DNA from 2 places in the Rhizobium sp. BK661 genome. Region 1 is predicted to be linked to the other one. Evidence: predicted binding sites of a transcription regulator. Region 1 holds the regulator's gene; the other holds the start of a gene.
What was found. Region 1 encodes LexA, which represses DNA repair genes until DNA is damaged. Its sites were predicted from a motif close to TGTTCNNNNTGTGTTCNG; they were not measured.

Region 1 (7,595 bases):
ATTACATGATCTCGGGCTTTGCGGTCTCGGCAGAGCGAGCCTTCATCATGATGGCGATCATGCTGGCCGCTGTATTCTTCGACAGGCCGTCAATCAGTCTGCGCAACATTGCCCTATCGGCTTGGGTGATTCTGCTCTTGTCTCCATCCGAGGCGCTAGGCGCGAGCTTCCAGATGTCATTTGCGGCGACTCTTGCGCTGGTTGCCGGTTATGCGATGTGGTCGAAGCGAGCCGCGCGCGAACATCCCTTGCTGCAAGTCAGGGCAGTGAAGCCCGTAGTTTTTGTCGCACGCTTCTTTGCTGGCATCCTCCTTTCCTCAATGATCGGAGGCTTCTCGACCGCGCTCTTTGCAGTCGAACATTTCCATCGGCTCAGCGCTTATGGATTGCCCGCAAATCTCATGGCCATGCCGGTAATCTCCTTCGTGGTGATGCCTATGGGCATGTTCGCGATGCTGCTGACGCCGTTTGGCCTCGATATCGTTCCCTGGAAAATCGCCGGCTTCGGGCTCGAAATTGTGATCGCCATTGCAAAGATGGTCTCGGGATGGGGCGGCAACGTCGATATCGGCCGATTGCCGGTTTGGTACTTTCCTGTCGCCGTCGCAGGCTTCCTCGTGCTTGCGCTTCTGCGCACCAGACTGCGGTACCTCGGCGCTGTTGCGATCGCGTTGGCAACTCTGCTCGTTGTGCTCGCGCCGTCCAGACCGGCGCCAGATTTCATCATTGCCGAGGATGGCGGTCTCGTCGCGATTGTCGACAATCAGGTTATTGCTTCCAACCGGACGCGCCCACCCGACTTCATTTTCGACCAATGGCGAAGGGCTCTGGTTGCGGAGCAAGCCCGGCCGCCGCTCCTGATAGAGGGTGTCAAACCAGTCCGCCGGCGAGACGGCGACGGCAAGCCTCGGAGGCTCTCGGCCGACGAATTGCATAACGCTCGCAACGCGTTGCGGCAGGTCGTTGCGAGAGGCGTTGAGAACCGTTTCGTCTGCCTGAAAGGCGCTTGGTGCACAGCGGCGCACGACAGCGGCTACGTTCTGACGATCATCGAAGATCCCGCCTACGTCGGCGCTGCCTGCGACACCGCCGACATCGTCGTTACGCCCGCTCGTCTGCGCGCAAACGAATGCCGGTCAGGTGCATTGTTGTTCACGGGCGAAACCTTGCGCCGCTCGGGTGCGGCAGAGATACGAATAGACGAACAGGGAACGCCTGTCGTGACGACGGCCTATACGACACTTGACCGGCCCTGGATGCGGCATCGGGCATACAATTGGCGAAGCGGCACCTTCGACGGAGAGCCGCCTGTCTTTAGTGATAGCGGCGAATGAGGCCGACCAGCTTGCCCTGAACCTTGACGCGATCGGGTCCGAAAATACGCGTTTCATAAGCCGGGTTCGCAGCTTCAAGCGCGATCGAAGCGCCCTTGCGGCGGAAGCGCTTGAGGGTTGCTTCCTCGTCATCGACAAGTGCGACAACAATGTCGCCGGCGTTGGCGGTGCTGCCGTTGCGGATAATCACCGTATCGCCGTCGAAGATGCCGGCCTCGATCATCGAGTCTCCCTTCACCTCGAGCGCATAATGCTCGCCTGGGCCAAGCATGTCGGCCGGAACCGTGATGTCGTGCGTATTGTTCTGGATTGCAGAAATTGGCACGCCTGCAGCGATCCGCCCCATAACAGGTACAGAGGCCGAATTGCCATTGTCCGCATGCGCGGCCGGCTTTGGCGGCGCCACCGGTTGAGGTTTGCCAAGGCTGCCCTCGATCACGCTCGGCGAGAAACCGCGGCGCGGCTGGAGACTGGGATTATATGCCTCTGGCAGCTTGATGACCTCCAAAGCGCGGGCTCGATTCGGCAGTCGGCGAATGAAGCCGCGTTCTTCCAGCGCCGTAATCAGGCGGTGGATGCCCGACTTCGACGCGAGATCGAGAGCGTCCTTCATTTCGTCGAAAGATGGGGGGACACCGGACTCCTTCATTCGTTCGTGAATGAAGAGAAGAAGCTCCTGTTGCTTGCGCGTCAGCATCGAAGTTGAACCCCAGAGTTGTGAAACAAAGCCAGAACAGACACTATATGTTCCATATGTGTTCTGCAAGTACCTAAATTTTCGTAAAACTTGCCTGCAACTTGTTCAGTTTTTGCGTCGCTTTTGAGTGAATGCGGAGAAGGGGGTTGCATTGTTCTCTTGCCCGGCGCACATCTTCGCAAATCCCCGGGGAGTTTGCCATGAGCGAAGCACATCCGCTGGACCACATTGTGCTGCCGGTGTCCAACATCAGGCTTGCGCGCGAGCGCCTCGGAATGCTGGGATTCACCGTCGCGCCAGATGCGCGGCACCCGTTCGGAACAGAGAACGCCTGTATCTTCTTCGCCGACGAAACTTATCTGGAGCCGCTGGGCGTCGCCAGCCTCGAACTGCACGAGGCGTCGGCGAGGAAGGGCAACGTCTTCACCGCGCGTGACCGTGCCTTTCGGTTTCGATGCGGCGAGGATGGACTGTCCGCAGTTGTCTTCGCGACGGGGGACGCCGACCGCGACCACGCTAGATTCCTTGCGGAGAAGATCAACGGCGGTGAGATGCTGCAGTTCGAGCGGCCGATGAAGATGCCCGACGGCTCGGAAGCCATTGCTGCATTCAAACTCGCGTTCGCAGTTGACCTGCGCGCACCTGATTTCTTTTTTTTCACCTGCCAGAGGGTCAATCCGCTGCCTGCCGATCGAAGGGCGCTGCAAGTGCACCCAAATGGCGTGGGCGGGATCGCGGAGATCGTTCTTGGCGCGCCGGACCCAAAGGCGTTTGCGCCATTTGTGCGCGCCGCGGCGCACGGCCTGACGGTGATCAACGAGGCCTTTGGTGTGAGTGTTGCAACGCCCAACGCCAGGATCATCGTTCTGTCCCCCGATGGACTGGATGCCTACTTCGATATTTCTGCACCCTCAGACGATCGCGGCCTGCGCGGCGTTGCCGTTGTTTTCAAGGTCGGTGATCTCGCCGTGACAGAAGCGCATTTGGCTGCTAACGGGATGACCTACACGCGCAAGAACAATCGAATTCTGGTGAAGGCAGCGCCCGGGCAGGGTGCGCTCTTCGCCTTCGAGGAGAAACGATGAGCCAGACAAATTCCGAAGTCGCGGTCGGCGAAGGCGCCGGCCGCGTCACCTTTTCGAATACCGGCAAGCTGTCGCTGATTGCCGGACCGTGTCAGATGGAGAGCCGCGAGCATGCGTTCATGGTCGCCGGTGTATTGAAGGAGCTTTGCGACAAGCTTGGTATCGGCCTTGTCTACAAGTCCTCCTTTGACAAGGCGAACCGGACATCGCTCTCCGCTCAGCGCGGCATCGGCCTTGATAAGGCGCTGGAGGTTTTTTCCGACCTCAAGAAGGAATACGGTTTTCCTGTCCTGACCGACATCCATACCGAGGAGCAGTGCACCGAGGTGGCGACGGTCGTCGACGTCCTGCAGATCCCGGCCTTTCTCAGTCGCCAGACAGACCTGCTGGTCGCAGCCGCCAAAACCGGTCGCACAATCAACGTCAAGAAGGGCCAGTTCCTTGCCCCTTGGGATATGAAGAATGTCTTGAACAAGCTCAATTCCAGCGGCAACCCGAATATCCTGCTTTGCGAGCGCGGCGCTTCCTTCGGCTACAACACGCTGGTCTCCGATATGCGCTCGCTGCCGATCATGGCGGCGATGGGCGCCCCTGTTGTTTTCGACGCCACCCATTCGGTGCAGCAGCCCGGAGGGCAGGGTGGTTCCAGCGGCGGTCAGCGCGAGTTCGTGGAGACGCTGGCGCGCGCGGCCGTTGCCGTCGGTGTGGCAGGTGTGTTCGTCGAAACGCACGAAGATCCTGACAACGCGCCGTCTGACGGTCCGAACATGGTCTATCTCAAGGACATGCCGAGGCTTCTCGAAAAGCTCCTGGCCTTCGACGCGATCGCGAAAAGCTGACGTTCAAAAGACTGACATGTTCGTGTAATAGGCCACGCACGAATATCGCTGCGAAGCATGCGCAAAGCGCCATTGTAATTTGCGCATCTTCGATTAAGACGGATTTCAAACGATTTATCCACCCTCAAGCAGGAAAAGCCGATGACCGCAATTACCGACATTATCGCCCGCGAGATTCTCGACAGCCGTGGCAACCCCACCGTCGAAGTCGATGTCTATCTGGAAGATGGCAGCATGGGCCGCGCGGCGGTTCCGTCGGGCGCGTCGACCGGCGCGCATGAAGCCGTCGAAGTTCGCGACGGTGGCAAGCGCTACCTCGGCAAGGGTGTCGAAAAGGCTGTCGAAGCCGCCAACACGGAAATCTTCGACGCCATCGGCGGCATCGATGCCGAAAACCAGATCCAGATCGACAACATCATGATCGAGCTGGACGGCACGCCGAACAAGTCGCGCCTCGGCGCCAACGCCATCCTCGGCGTATCGCTCGCTGTTGCCAAGGCCGCTGCCCAGGCTGCCGGACTGCCGCTCTACCGCTACGTCGGTGGCGCTAGCGCCCACCTCCTGCCGGTTCCGATGATGAACATCATCAACGGCGGCGCGCATGCCGATAATCCGATCGACTTCCAGGAGTTCATGATCCTTCCGGTTGGCGCTGATTCCATCCGCGAAGCCGTTCGCATGGGCTCGGAAGTTTTCCACGTCCTCAAGAAGGAACTGTCGGCTCAGGGTCACAACACCAATGTTGGCGACGAAGGCGGTTTCGCGCCGGGCCTGAAGAGCGCCCCTGAAGCCCTCGACTTCATCATGAAGTCGATCGAGAAAGCCGGCTACAAGCCGGGTGACGATATCTGCCTTGGCCTCGATTGCGCCTCGACCGAATTCTTCAAGGACGGTAAGTATGTCCTCGAAGGCGAAGGCCGAACGCTGGAGCCGGGGGCCATGGCCGAATACCTCGCTCAGCTCGCTGCCCAGTATCCGATCATCTCAATCGAAGACGGCATGGCCGAAGACGATTGGGACGGCTGGAAGGCTCTGACCGATCTCGCTGGCAAGAAGGTCCAGCTGGTCGGCGACGATCTCTTCGTCACCAACTCGGCTCGCCTGCGCGACGGTATCAAGATGGGCGTCGCCAACTCGATCCTCATCAAGGTCAACCAGATCGGCTCGCTGACGGAAACGCTCGATGCCGTCAACACCGCGCACAAGGCAGCCTACACCGCGGTCATGTCGCACCGTTCGGGCGAAACCGAAGATTCGACGATCGCTGACCTCGCGGTTGCCACCAACTGCGGTCAGATCAAGACCGGCTCGCTGTCGCGCTCGGATCGCCTCGCCAAGTACAACCAGCTGATCCGCATCGAAGAAGGTCTTGGCCCGCAGGCCCGCTATGCCGGCCGCTCGATCATCCGCGGTTAATTGCGCCTGATTTTAACCACTTCGACCCGCGCCTTCGAAAGGCGCGGGTTTTTTCTTGCCTGATTTTTCATAGTCAACGGACAGTTAATCTCTGCCCGGTAGTCTTGAGCGCATCGAGGTAATGCGTTCGAGCGTGCGTTTATGTGGACAAAGCATCACAAGAAGAAAAAGATCGGTCGTTTCGTGGTTCCAGCCATGACGGTCGCGTTTCTTTCCTACTTCGGCTATCATTGCATCCATGGTGATTACGGTCTGCGGGCAACCGAAGGGTTCGAGCGCCAGCGGATAGCGCGTGAGAGGGAGTTGGCGGTTCTGAAAGGCAAGCGCGAGCATCTCGAAAAGCAGGTCGCGCTGCTGAGTGACGGTTCGATGGACAAGGATATGCTGGACGAGAAAGCGCGTCTTCAGCTGAATGTTTCTCGTGCCGATGAGATCGTCATATTCAATCACTATTCCAATTAACTGGAATTCAGTTAATTCAAATAAAGCATTATTTATCAGTGACTTGCTGATGAATACGAGCCATGCATTTATGGCATTGCTGTGGCGAAATTTCTTCCCTATGGTACGCCCAACCAAAGAACCGACAAACCCATAGGGAGGGTTGAATGGCGCCGCGAAAAACCGCGACCGTTTCCAGCCGTAAAACGAGCGCAAAGCCGGCAAACAAGGCCACCAATGGTGGTCCTGTTGCCGATTTCACGCGTGATGAAGAGCTCAGCGCTTATCGCGATATGCTGCTGATCCGCCGCTTCGAAGAGAAGGCCGGCCAGCTTTACGGCATGGGCTTCATTGGCGGTTTCTGTCACCTTTATATCGGCCAGGAAGCTGTCGTCGTCGGCATGCAGATGGCGCAGAAGGAAGGCGATCAGGTCATCACGGCCTATCGTGATCACGGCCACATGCTGGCAACCGGCATGAGCGCGCGTGGCGTCATGGCCGAGCTGACCGGCCGCCGCAGCGGTTATTCGCACGGTAAGGGTGGCTCGATGCACATGTTCTCGAAAGAGAAGCATTTCTACGGCGGTCACGGCATCGTCGGCGCTCAGGTCTCGCTCGGAACAGGTCTTGCCTTTGCAAACCGGTATCGCGGCAACGACAGCGTTTCCGTCGCTTACTTCGGTGACGGCGCTGCGAACCAGGGCCAGGTCTACGAGAGCTTCAACATGGCTGCTCTCTGGAAACTTCCGATTATCTACATCGTCGAAAACAACCGCTACGCCATGGGTACCTCGACCGCTCGCGCAACCGCGCAGTCGAACTACTCGCTCCGCGGTTCCGGCTTCGGCATCCCCGGCATTCAGGTCGACGGCATGGATGTCCGCGCGGTCAAGGCTGCAGCCGACGAAGCCCTCGAGCATTGCCGCTCCGGCAAGGGCCCGATCATCCTCGAAATGCTGACCTATCGTTATCGTGGTCACTCCATGTCCGACCCGGCGAAGTACCGCACCAAGGAAGAAGTGCAGAAGATGCGTTCGGAGCAGGATCCGATCGAGCAGGTGCGTGCGCGCCTGCTGGAGAAGGGTTGGGCCTCGGAAGACGATCTCAAGGCGATCGACAAGGACGTCCGCGATATCGTTGCCGACAGCGCAGACTTCGCCCAGTCCGATCCCGAGCCGGATGCATCCGAGCTCTACACTGACATTCTGCTCTAATCGGGGAGGGACGACCCATGCCAATCGATATTCTCATGCCCGCCCTCTCTCCGACGATGGAAGAGGGCACACTTTCCAAGTGGCTCAAGCAGGAAGGCGACACCGTCAAGTCTGGTGACGTGATCGCCGAAATCGAAACCGACAAGGCGACGATGGAAGTTGAAGCCGTTGACGAAGGCGTCATCGGTAAGCTGCTGGTTCCGGCCGGCACCGAAAACGTGAAGGTCAATGCCAAGATCGCAGTCCTGCTTCAGGACGGTGAATCGGCATCCGACATCTCGACTGCACCTGCTGCTCAGCCCGCACCTGCCGCAGCCGCACCGCAGGCGGAAGAAAAGCCTGCCGCCGCTGCTCCGGTTCCGGCCGAGCCGAAGGCCGCTGTGCCAAACGATCCGGAAATTCCGGCCGGCACCGAAATGGTCTCCATGACCGTTCGCGAAGCGCTTCGCGATGCCATGGCCGAAGAAATGCGCGCTGACGACAGCGTCTTCGTCATGGGCGAGGAAGTTGCCGAATATCAGGGCGCCTACAAGGTCACCCAGGGTCTTCTGCAGGAATTCGGCGCTCGC
Region 2 (7,595 bases), on a different contig from region 1:
CGGATGATCGTCGACAACGCCGATACGAGTTGATGCCATTCTAGTCTTCCGCCTCCATCGGTTCAAAGCTCATGGTCAAAGTCGTGCCATCAGGGCCCGACTGCACCTCGAAAACACCTCCGAGGCTGTCGATACGTTCCCTAAGACCGACCAGTCCCAGGCTCGATGGCCTGATTTCCTTCGGATCGAAGCCCTCGCCTCTGTCGCTGACTTCGATGCGCACATATCCATTGTGCGATATTGCCTTGACTGCCTGCTGAACGCCGCCACCATGCCGATAGGCGTTGTTGAGCGCTTCCTGGATGAAGCGATAGATGCAGATCTTTACAGCGGGCGCGAGATCCGGGTCGTCGTCGTCGATGGTCAGTTCGACGACTGTCTCGGTCTTGCTTTGATGAGCCTCGACAACACGGTTGACGATTTCCCGGATCGAGGCGTTTTCGATCTCCGGCAAGACAAGCCCTCGGCAGATGCTGCGGATTTCCGAGATCGCCTCTGCAAGGCTAGAGCGGATCCATGACAGCTCTTCATCCCGAGCGGCAGGCGCGGTTGCCGGATTGACGAGGAGTTCGCTGTCCAGCCTCAGCGATGCGTAAGCAATGTGCTGGGCGGGGCCGTCGTGAAGGTCCGCGCCGATGCTTCGCAGGTAGGTTTCGTTCAAGGCTGCGGCACGCTGGTATGATTTCTGCAGCCGTCGCTGCAGACCGCGGTTTTCGCCGAGCAATACGGAAAGCTCGTCTACGCGTGCTCCGAGTGCCACCCGTTGTGCTTCGATAATGCGGCTACCACGAAAAACCAATGCCGAAAGGGCGAGGAAGAACACCGCTATTACGCCGGCGACCGCAAGCCAGCTTCCCAATCGCGCCTGCGTCAGGCTCTCCTCCAGCCCTTCTGCACTCTCATAGAATTCCAGTACCGCAACGGCCTCTCCCGACCAGGGTTGAAGGACGGGATTGTAGATTTCCATGAGCGGCCTGCCGTAGACCCGCTCTTGCGCGCTTTCTGGATCGGTTGGAATTTCATATCGGGCAACGAGAGTGCCGGAGAAGGCCTCGCGTAACTTGTCAGTGACCGGAAACGTCCTTCCGACCAGCCCTTTTTCGTTTGAATAGAGGATGGTGCCATCCCGGCGCCACAACTTGAAGGAAACGAGTCTGCGGCCCAACGCCCCCTGGCCAAGGGTCTCATCCAGGGCGCGAGCCGTGGCGTCGTCGAGAAGGCCTTCCTTCTGCATGTCCGGCAACAGGGGGGCGACCACACTATCCACATAAAGTGCGGTGGTCGCACCTGCATTATGGATGACGGCCCCCTGGATGAAGTGGGTCACCAGCAGCCCAACCAGGAACATGGCAATGGCGGAGACGATGCCCCCAGCGAGAAAAAACTGCGAAGCGAGCGTTTGGTTCTTCCAGCGGCCGAGCCAGTTCATCGATGACCTGACGGGGAGGGTAGCTGATGGACATGGGATAGATAGGGCATGGATATTACTGCGTACTATCGATGAAACGGGCGCCTGCAACGCCTCCCGCAAGCTTTCCTGCATCACCGGGCATTGTCTAACGACACACATAGAGCAGCCCGGCCGAGAGTACAATCCATGCCGAAAAAGGTGCCTTTCGGCGCGCGCAGGCCATTCGAATTTGCTGTTTATCCTGCAAGACGTCTTTCCCCAATCCGGCTCCTGTTAGCCGAATTGCTCTCAAACGACGGAGCGTGACTTAGGTTCCCGGGCTAGGACTTAAGTCTGATGAAAGCCTCAGGAGCGCATCCAGAAAGGAAGTTTGCGCGGACTGTCTTACCTCCGTTATCGTTCGGCGGTGGTGCCTCGGAGCAACAATCGCGGACGCCGTTCTTCGGACCAGCACAACGATCTGAGTGGTCCTGTTTGGCGGCCACGGATCACGATATATCGACCGTCCGGGTGTGGAGAGGCGTTGTTCTGTCCTTCATCATGATGGGATCCGCTCAACGGGCATTTTCGTCCCGATGCCGCTCCTTGCGCGTTTGCTTTCTCTTCTCCGTTAGGCGAGGCGGATGCCGGACAGGTTGGACGCTCGACTGCCATTTCGTTGGCCGCAGCGAGAAACCGGAAAAACCGCTGCGTTCGCCATCCCTGTCGCGTCCGGTTGACACGGCCCGCGCTCGGGGAGGGAATGGGTAGCAACAGGAAAAGGTTCCTCGCGCGGTCTCCAGATTTGCCTAAGCTTGTTACACCCTCCGCAGGCAGCCATAGCTCGTCAAAGAGAATTCCACAGGCACGGGCGCTGATGCAAAAATTCCTTCAGTGGCGCAAAACCTTCCGTGGCGCAAAGGCGGCATCCTCTTATCTAGGAACTTGATTCATCTGACGAATCCTCATCACACCCCAAAATGAGGAATAATTTCCTGTTTTGAGCATCTTGACGACGTCGGCGGAAAGGAACAGAAGAAGAACATCACCGTTATGAACGACATGAATGTCGTCCCTCTTAATGCGATTTCGGAAGGATTCGCCAACGATGTCGGCTGCTCGCCAGGACATTCTCTCGGATTTGCGCGAGCGCATCTCCTCCTTGGAGGGGGGAGCGTCCAGGCGGGCGGGCAGCCTGTCGTTCGGCGTGCCCGAAATCGATCGGATCCTGCCTGGCGGTGGTCTCGCCTATGGCGCGCTACACGAATTTGCAGGCGGCGGATGCGGGACGGTCGACGGAGCAGCGGCAGCCTTGTTTGCCGCGGGAATCGCCGCGCGTACGCGAGGAAAGATTGTCTGGTGTCTGACACGTCCGGACCTCTTCTTTCCGGCGCTGGCTCAGGCGGGTCTTCATCCCGATCGGGTCATCTTCGTTGAAGGCGATCGGGAGGAGGATGTCCTTTCATCCATGGAGGAGGCGCTTGGGTATGGTGGCCTCGGTGCGGTGATCGGAGAACTTGTTCGGCTACCGATGGTCGCTTCGCGACGTCTGCAGCTGGCAGCCGAAAGGACCGGCACGATGGGGATTGTTGTCCGGCGGTGGCGCCGTCAGACCGAAGCGAACGACTTCGGCCAGCCGACGGCCTCGGTCACACGCTGGCGGGTCAGTGTGCTGCCGAGCGCAGAATTGCCCGTTCCGGGCGTCGGACGTCCAAGGTGGTTGCTTGAATTGATGCGATCGCGGGCGGGCGAATGTGCTGAGTTTGAAATTGGAGCCTGCGATGACAAGGGTCGTATCAATATATCTTCCCTATCTGGCAACCGATCGGATTCGTCGCGCCGATTCCGGCATTCCGGCTGATCAACCGATTGCGGTGATTGAACGAAGAGGCCCGAAGCGATGGGTCTCGGCTGCTGACGCCGCGGCGCAGAAAGCGGGGGTCCGCATCGGCATGCAGGCTGCCAAGGCACAGGCGCTCTTTGCCGGACTGGCGATGATTGACGCAGACGCCGCCGCCGATGCCGAGGCTCTCAGGCGGATAACCTTATGGGCGCTGACGGTGTACTCGCCGATCGTCGCGGTCGATGCGCCAGATGGCATTGTCCTTGACACGGAAGGCGCCGACCATCTTCAGGGAGGAGAAGCGCCGATGTTGACGCGTCTTGGCAATCAGTTCCATGCCAGGGGTCTGACCGCACGCATTGCCGTGGCAGACACCTGGGGCGCGGCGCATGCCTGCGCGCGTGCGGCGAGAACGCAGACAGTTGTTGTCCCTCGCGGCGAAGCCGCCGGAGCAACCGAGCGGCTTCCAATCTCTCTTCTGAGATTGCCGGAGCCGATCGTGTCAGACCTTCGCATGCTGGGTTTCAGGACCATCGGAGAGCTTTCTGCAACGCCCCGTGCCCCGCTGGCGCTTCGGTTCGGACCTGAAATCGGCCGGCGCATTGATCAAATGTTCGGCCGGCTGTCGGAACCTATTGAGCCGATCCGTGCGCCGGAGTGGATCGAAGTCTCGCGCGCTTTCGCCGAACCTATCGGCGCGGCCGAAACAATCAACAAATATGTGGGTCGCCTGATCGTTCAGCTCGTTGCCGAACTGCAGCGCAAGGGGCTCGGCGTTCGCAGGACAGACTTGATCGTCGAGAAGGTCGATGGCAGTAGGCAAGCAATCCGCGCCGGCACGGCGAAACCCGCGCGTGATATCGCATGGTTGACGAAGCTCTTCAGGGATCGCACGGAAAAAATCGAGCCGGGTTTCGGTATCGAGAAGCTTACACTTGCCGCCGTGATCACCGAGCTGCTGGCCGAAGAGCAGCACGCGTCGTCGCTCGTGGAGGAGAAAAACGAGGACATCACGCCCCTCATCGATATCTTTGGCAACCGCGGACAGCGTGTTTATCGTGTAGCTCCGGTCGCGTCCGACGTTCCCGAACGGAGTGTGCGGCGCATTTCGGCTGCGGCAGCCGAAGTCGAGGAAACCTGGGTTCATTATTGGCCGCGTCCTGTCCGATTGCTTGATCGCCCTGACCGGATAGACGCCATTGCCCTTCTCCCTGACCACCCGCCAGCAACCATTACGTGGCGCGGCAAGCGACATCGCGTAAGACGGGCCGATGGACCGGAGCGGGTCTTCGGTGAATGGTGGACGTGCGATGCCGAGTTCACAGCAGTGCGCGACTACTTCATCATCGAAAACGACGCAGGCGAACGACTGTGGATTTTCCGTAGCGGGGACGGCATCGACCCCGAAACCGGCAGCCATAAATGGTTCCTGCATGGGATCTTCGCATGAGATATGCCGAGCTTCAGGTCACCACCCACTTCAGCTTCCTCCGGGGCGCATCATCGGCCGACGAGTTGTTCTGGACCGCGAAGGAGCTTGGAATTGAAGCTCTTGGCGTGGTCGATCGCAACAGTCTTGCGGGTGTCGTGCGGGCCCTGGAGGCATCTCGTGCGAGCGGTGTGCGGCTCGTCGTGGGCTGCAGGCTTGATCTTCAGGACGGCCCCTCCCTTCTTGTTTACCCGACCGACCGATCGGCCTACTCTCGTCTGACCCGCCTTCTCACGCTCGGAAAGAGCCGAGGAGGAAAGGGCAACTGCATCCTGACGCTTGATGATGTCGCCCGTTACGCCGGGGGCCTCATTTGTGTTCTCGTTCCTGATCTCCCGGATGAAACTTGTGCGATCCAGCTTCGAAAGCTGGCTGAGGTTTTCGAAAACCGCACCTACCTGTCGCTGTCGCTGAGGCGACGGCCGAACGATCAGATGCGACTCCACGAGTTGTCCATTCTTGCGGCAAAGTTCAGGGTTCGCACTGTCGTGACGAACGATGTGTTGTTCCACGAACCCAACCGTCGGCAACTCCAGGACGTTGTGACCTGCATCCGCAATCACACCACCATCGATGATGTCGGCTTCGAGAGGGAACGCCATGCCGACCGATATCTAAAGCCGCCTGAAGAGATGGAACGTCTGTTTCCGCGCCACAGCGAAGCACTCGCGCGAACGATGGAGATCGTCGAGCGATGCAGGTTTTCCCTTGAGGAGCTGACTTACCAGTACCCCGAGGAAGCCATCATGCCAGGCATGGATGCTCAGCAGTCGCTGGAGCATTATGTTCGCGCGTGTATTCCGGACCGCTATCCTGAAGGTTTGCCGCAGAACGTGCTCAGGGTCATCAGACATGAGCTCGAGCTCATCAAGGAGATGCGTTACGCTCCCTATTTCCTGACGGTTTTCAGCATCGTCAGGTTCGCCCGCAGCCAGGGGATACTTTGTCAGGGCAGGGGATCGGCAGCAAATTCCGCCATCTGCTATATCCTCGGCATCACCAGCATTGACCCGGAGACCAACGATCTCCTGTTCGAGCGCTTCGTCTCCAGGGAACGCGACGAGCCTCCCGACATCGACGTGGACTTTGAGCATGAGCGTCGGGAGCAGGTCATCCAGTGGATTTATAGGACTTATGGTCGCGACAAGGCCGCGCTCTGCTCGACCGTAACCCGATACCGTGCCAAGGGTGCCATCCGCGATGTCGGAAAGGCCCTCGGCCTGCCAGAGGACGTGATCAAGGCGCTTTCGTCGGGCATGTGGTCCTGGTCAGAAGAAGTGAGCGATCGCAACATAAGGGATCTCAACCTTAACCCTGCGGACCGGCGCCTGGTGCTGACATTGAAACTGGCTCAGCAGCTCATGGGCGCCCCGCGGCACCTTGGCCAGCACCCCGGCGGCTTCGTTCTTACCCATGACCGACTGGACGATCTCGTTCCCATCGAACCGGCGTCGATGGTCGACCGGCAGATTATCGAATGGGACAAGGACGATGTCGAGGCACTGAAGTTCATGAAGGTCGACGTTCTTGCCCTTGGCATGCTCACCTGCATGAACAAGGCGTTCGACTTCATCCGGACCCATAAGAACGACGATCTAGATCTCTCGAATATCCGGCAGGAGGACAGCGCGACATATGCGATGATCCGCAGGGCCGACACGCTCGGGACTTTCCAGATTGAGTCCCGCGCCCAGATGGCGATGCTCCCGCGGATGAAGCCACGGACATTTTACGACCTTGTCGTACAGGTCGCGATCGTCCGGCCTGGTCCCATCCAGGGCGACATGGTCCATCCATATCTGCGTCGGCGCGAGGGCAAGGAAAAGGTCGAGTATCCGACCCCCGAGCTCGAAGCCGTGCTTGGCAAGACCCTCGGCGTCCCGCTTTTTCAAGAGAGTGCCATGAAGGTCGCGATGGTGTGCGCAGGTTTTACCGGTGGTGAGGCTGACCAACTGCGCAAGAGCATGGCGACCTTCAAGTTCACGGGCGGCGTCTCGCGCTTCAAGGACAAGCTTGTCAATGGCATGATCAACAATGGCTATACGGCGGAATTTGCGGAGAAGACATTCTCTCAGCTCGAGGGTTTTGGCTCGTACGGCTTTCCTGAAAGCCACGCGGCATCCTTCGCGCTCATTGCCTATGCGTCCAATTTCGTGAAATGTCATTACCCGGACGTCTTCTGCGCTGCGTTGCTGAATTCACAGCCGATGGGGTTTTATGCGCCGGCTCAGATTGTCGGCGACGCACGAAATCACGGTGTCGAAATACGCCCGGTCTGCATCAATCGCTCGCGATGGGACTGTACGCTTGAGCGCATTGGCAATACGGAACGCCACGCCGTCCGGCTTGGCATGAGACTGGTCATGGGACTGGCGGTCGTCGATGCCGCCCGCATCGTCGCAGCGCGGATGAATTCGCAATTTGAGAGTGTCGACGATGTCTGGCGCCGGTCGGGTGTTCCGTCGGAAGCCCTTGTCCAGCTCGCCAAGGCAGATGCCTTCCTTCCTTCGCTGACGCTGGAACGCCGCGATGCAATGTGGGCGATCAGAGCCCTGAGAGATGAGCCCCTTCCCCTATTTGCGGCCGCAGCCGAACGCGAGATGAAAGCGATCGCAGAACAGCACGAACCCGAGGTCAAACTGCGACAGATGACCAGGGGTCACAACGTCGTGGAAGACTACGGCCATGTCGGCCTGACGCTTCGCGAACATCCTATAGCGTTCCTGAGGAAGGATTTGATAGATCGCGGGATCGTCACCTGCAATGACGCGATGAATGCGGGTGATGGCCGCTGGCTTATGACGGCGGGCCTCGTGCTGGTGCGGCAGAAGCCAGGCTCCGCGAAGGGCGTCATGTTCATCACGATTGAAGAT

Region 2: a site for LexA is predicted at 2,418-2,435, ahead of FHX16_RS17845 (ImuA family protein). Genes of this name have one in related genera too.

The regions. Positions count from the first base shown of each region.
Region 1 is NZ_JANTYT010000009.1:125,303-132,897, forward strand. It holds gene FHX16_RS19130 (ComEC/Rec2 family competence protein) at 1-1,334, shown strand, start outside; gene lexA (transcriptional repressor LexA) at 1,315-2,031, opposite strand; gene FHX16_RS19140 (VOC family protein) at 2,232-3,116, shown strand; gene kdsA (3-deoxy-8-phosphooctulonate synthase) at 3,113-3,955, shown strand; gene eno (phosphopyruvate hydratase) at 4,097-5,371, shown strand; gene FHX16_RS19155 (septum formation initiator family protein) at 5,513-5,833, shown strand; gene pdhA (pyruvate dehydrogenase (acetyl-transferring) E1 component subunit alpha) at 5,980-7,026, shown strand; gene FHX16_RS19165 (pyruvate dehydrogenase complex E1 component subunit beta) at 7,044-7,595, shown strand, end outside.
Region 2 is NZ_JANTYT010000008.1:82,746-90,340, reverse strand. It holds gene FHX16_RS17855 (response regulator transcription factor) at 1-39, opposite strand, end outside; gene FHX16_RS17850 (sensor histidine kinase) at 41-1,429, opposite strand; gene FHX16_RS17845 (ImuA family protein) at 2,499-3,251, shown strand; gene FHX16_RS17840 (DNA polymerase Y family protein) at 3,172-4,683, shown strand; gene FHX16_RS17835 (error-prone DNA polymerase) at 4,680-7,595, shown strand, end outside.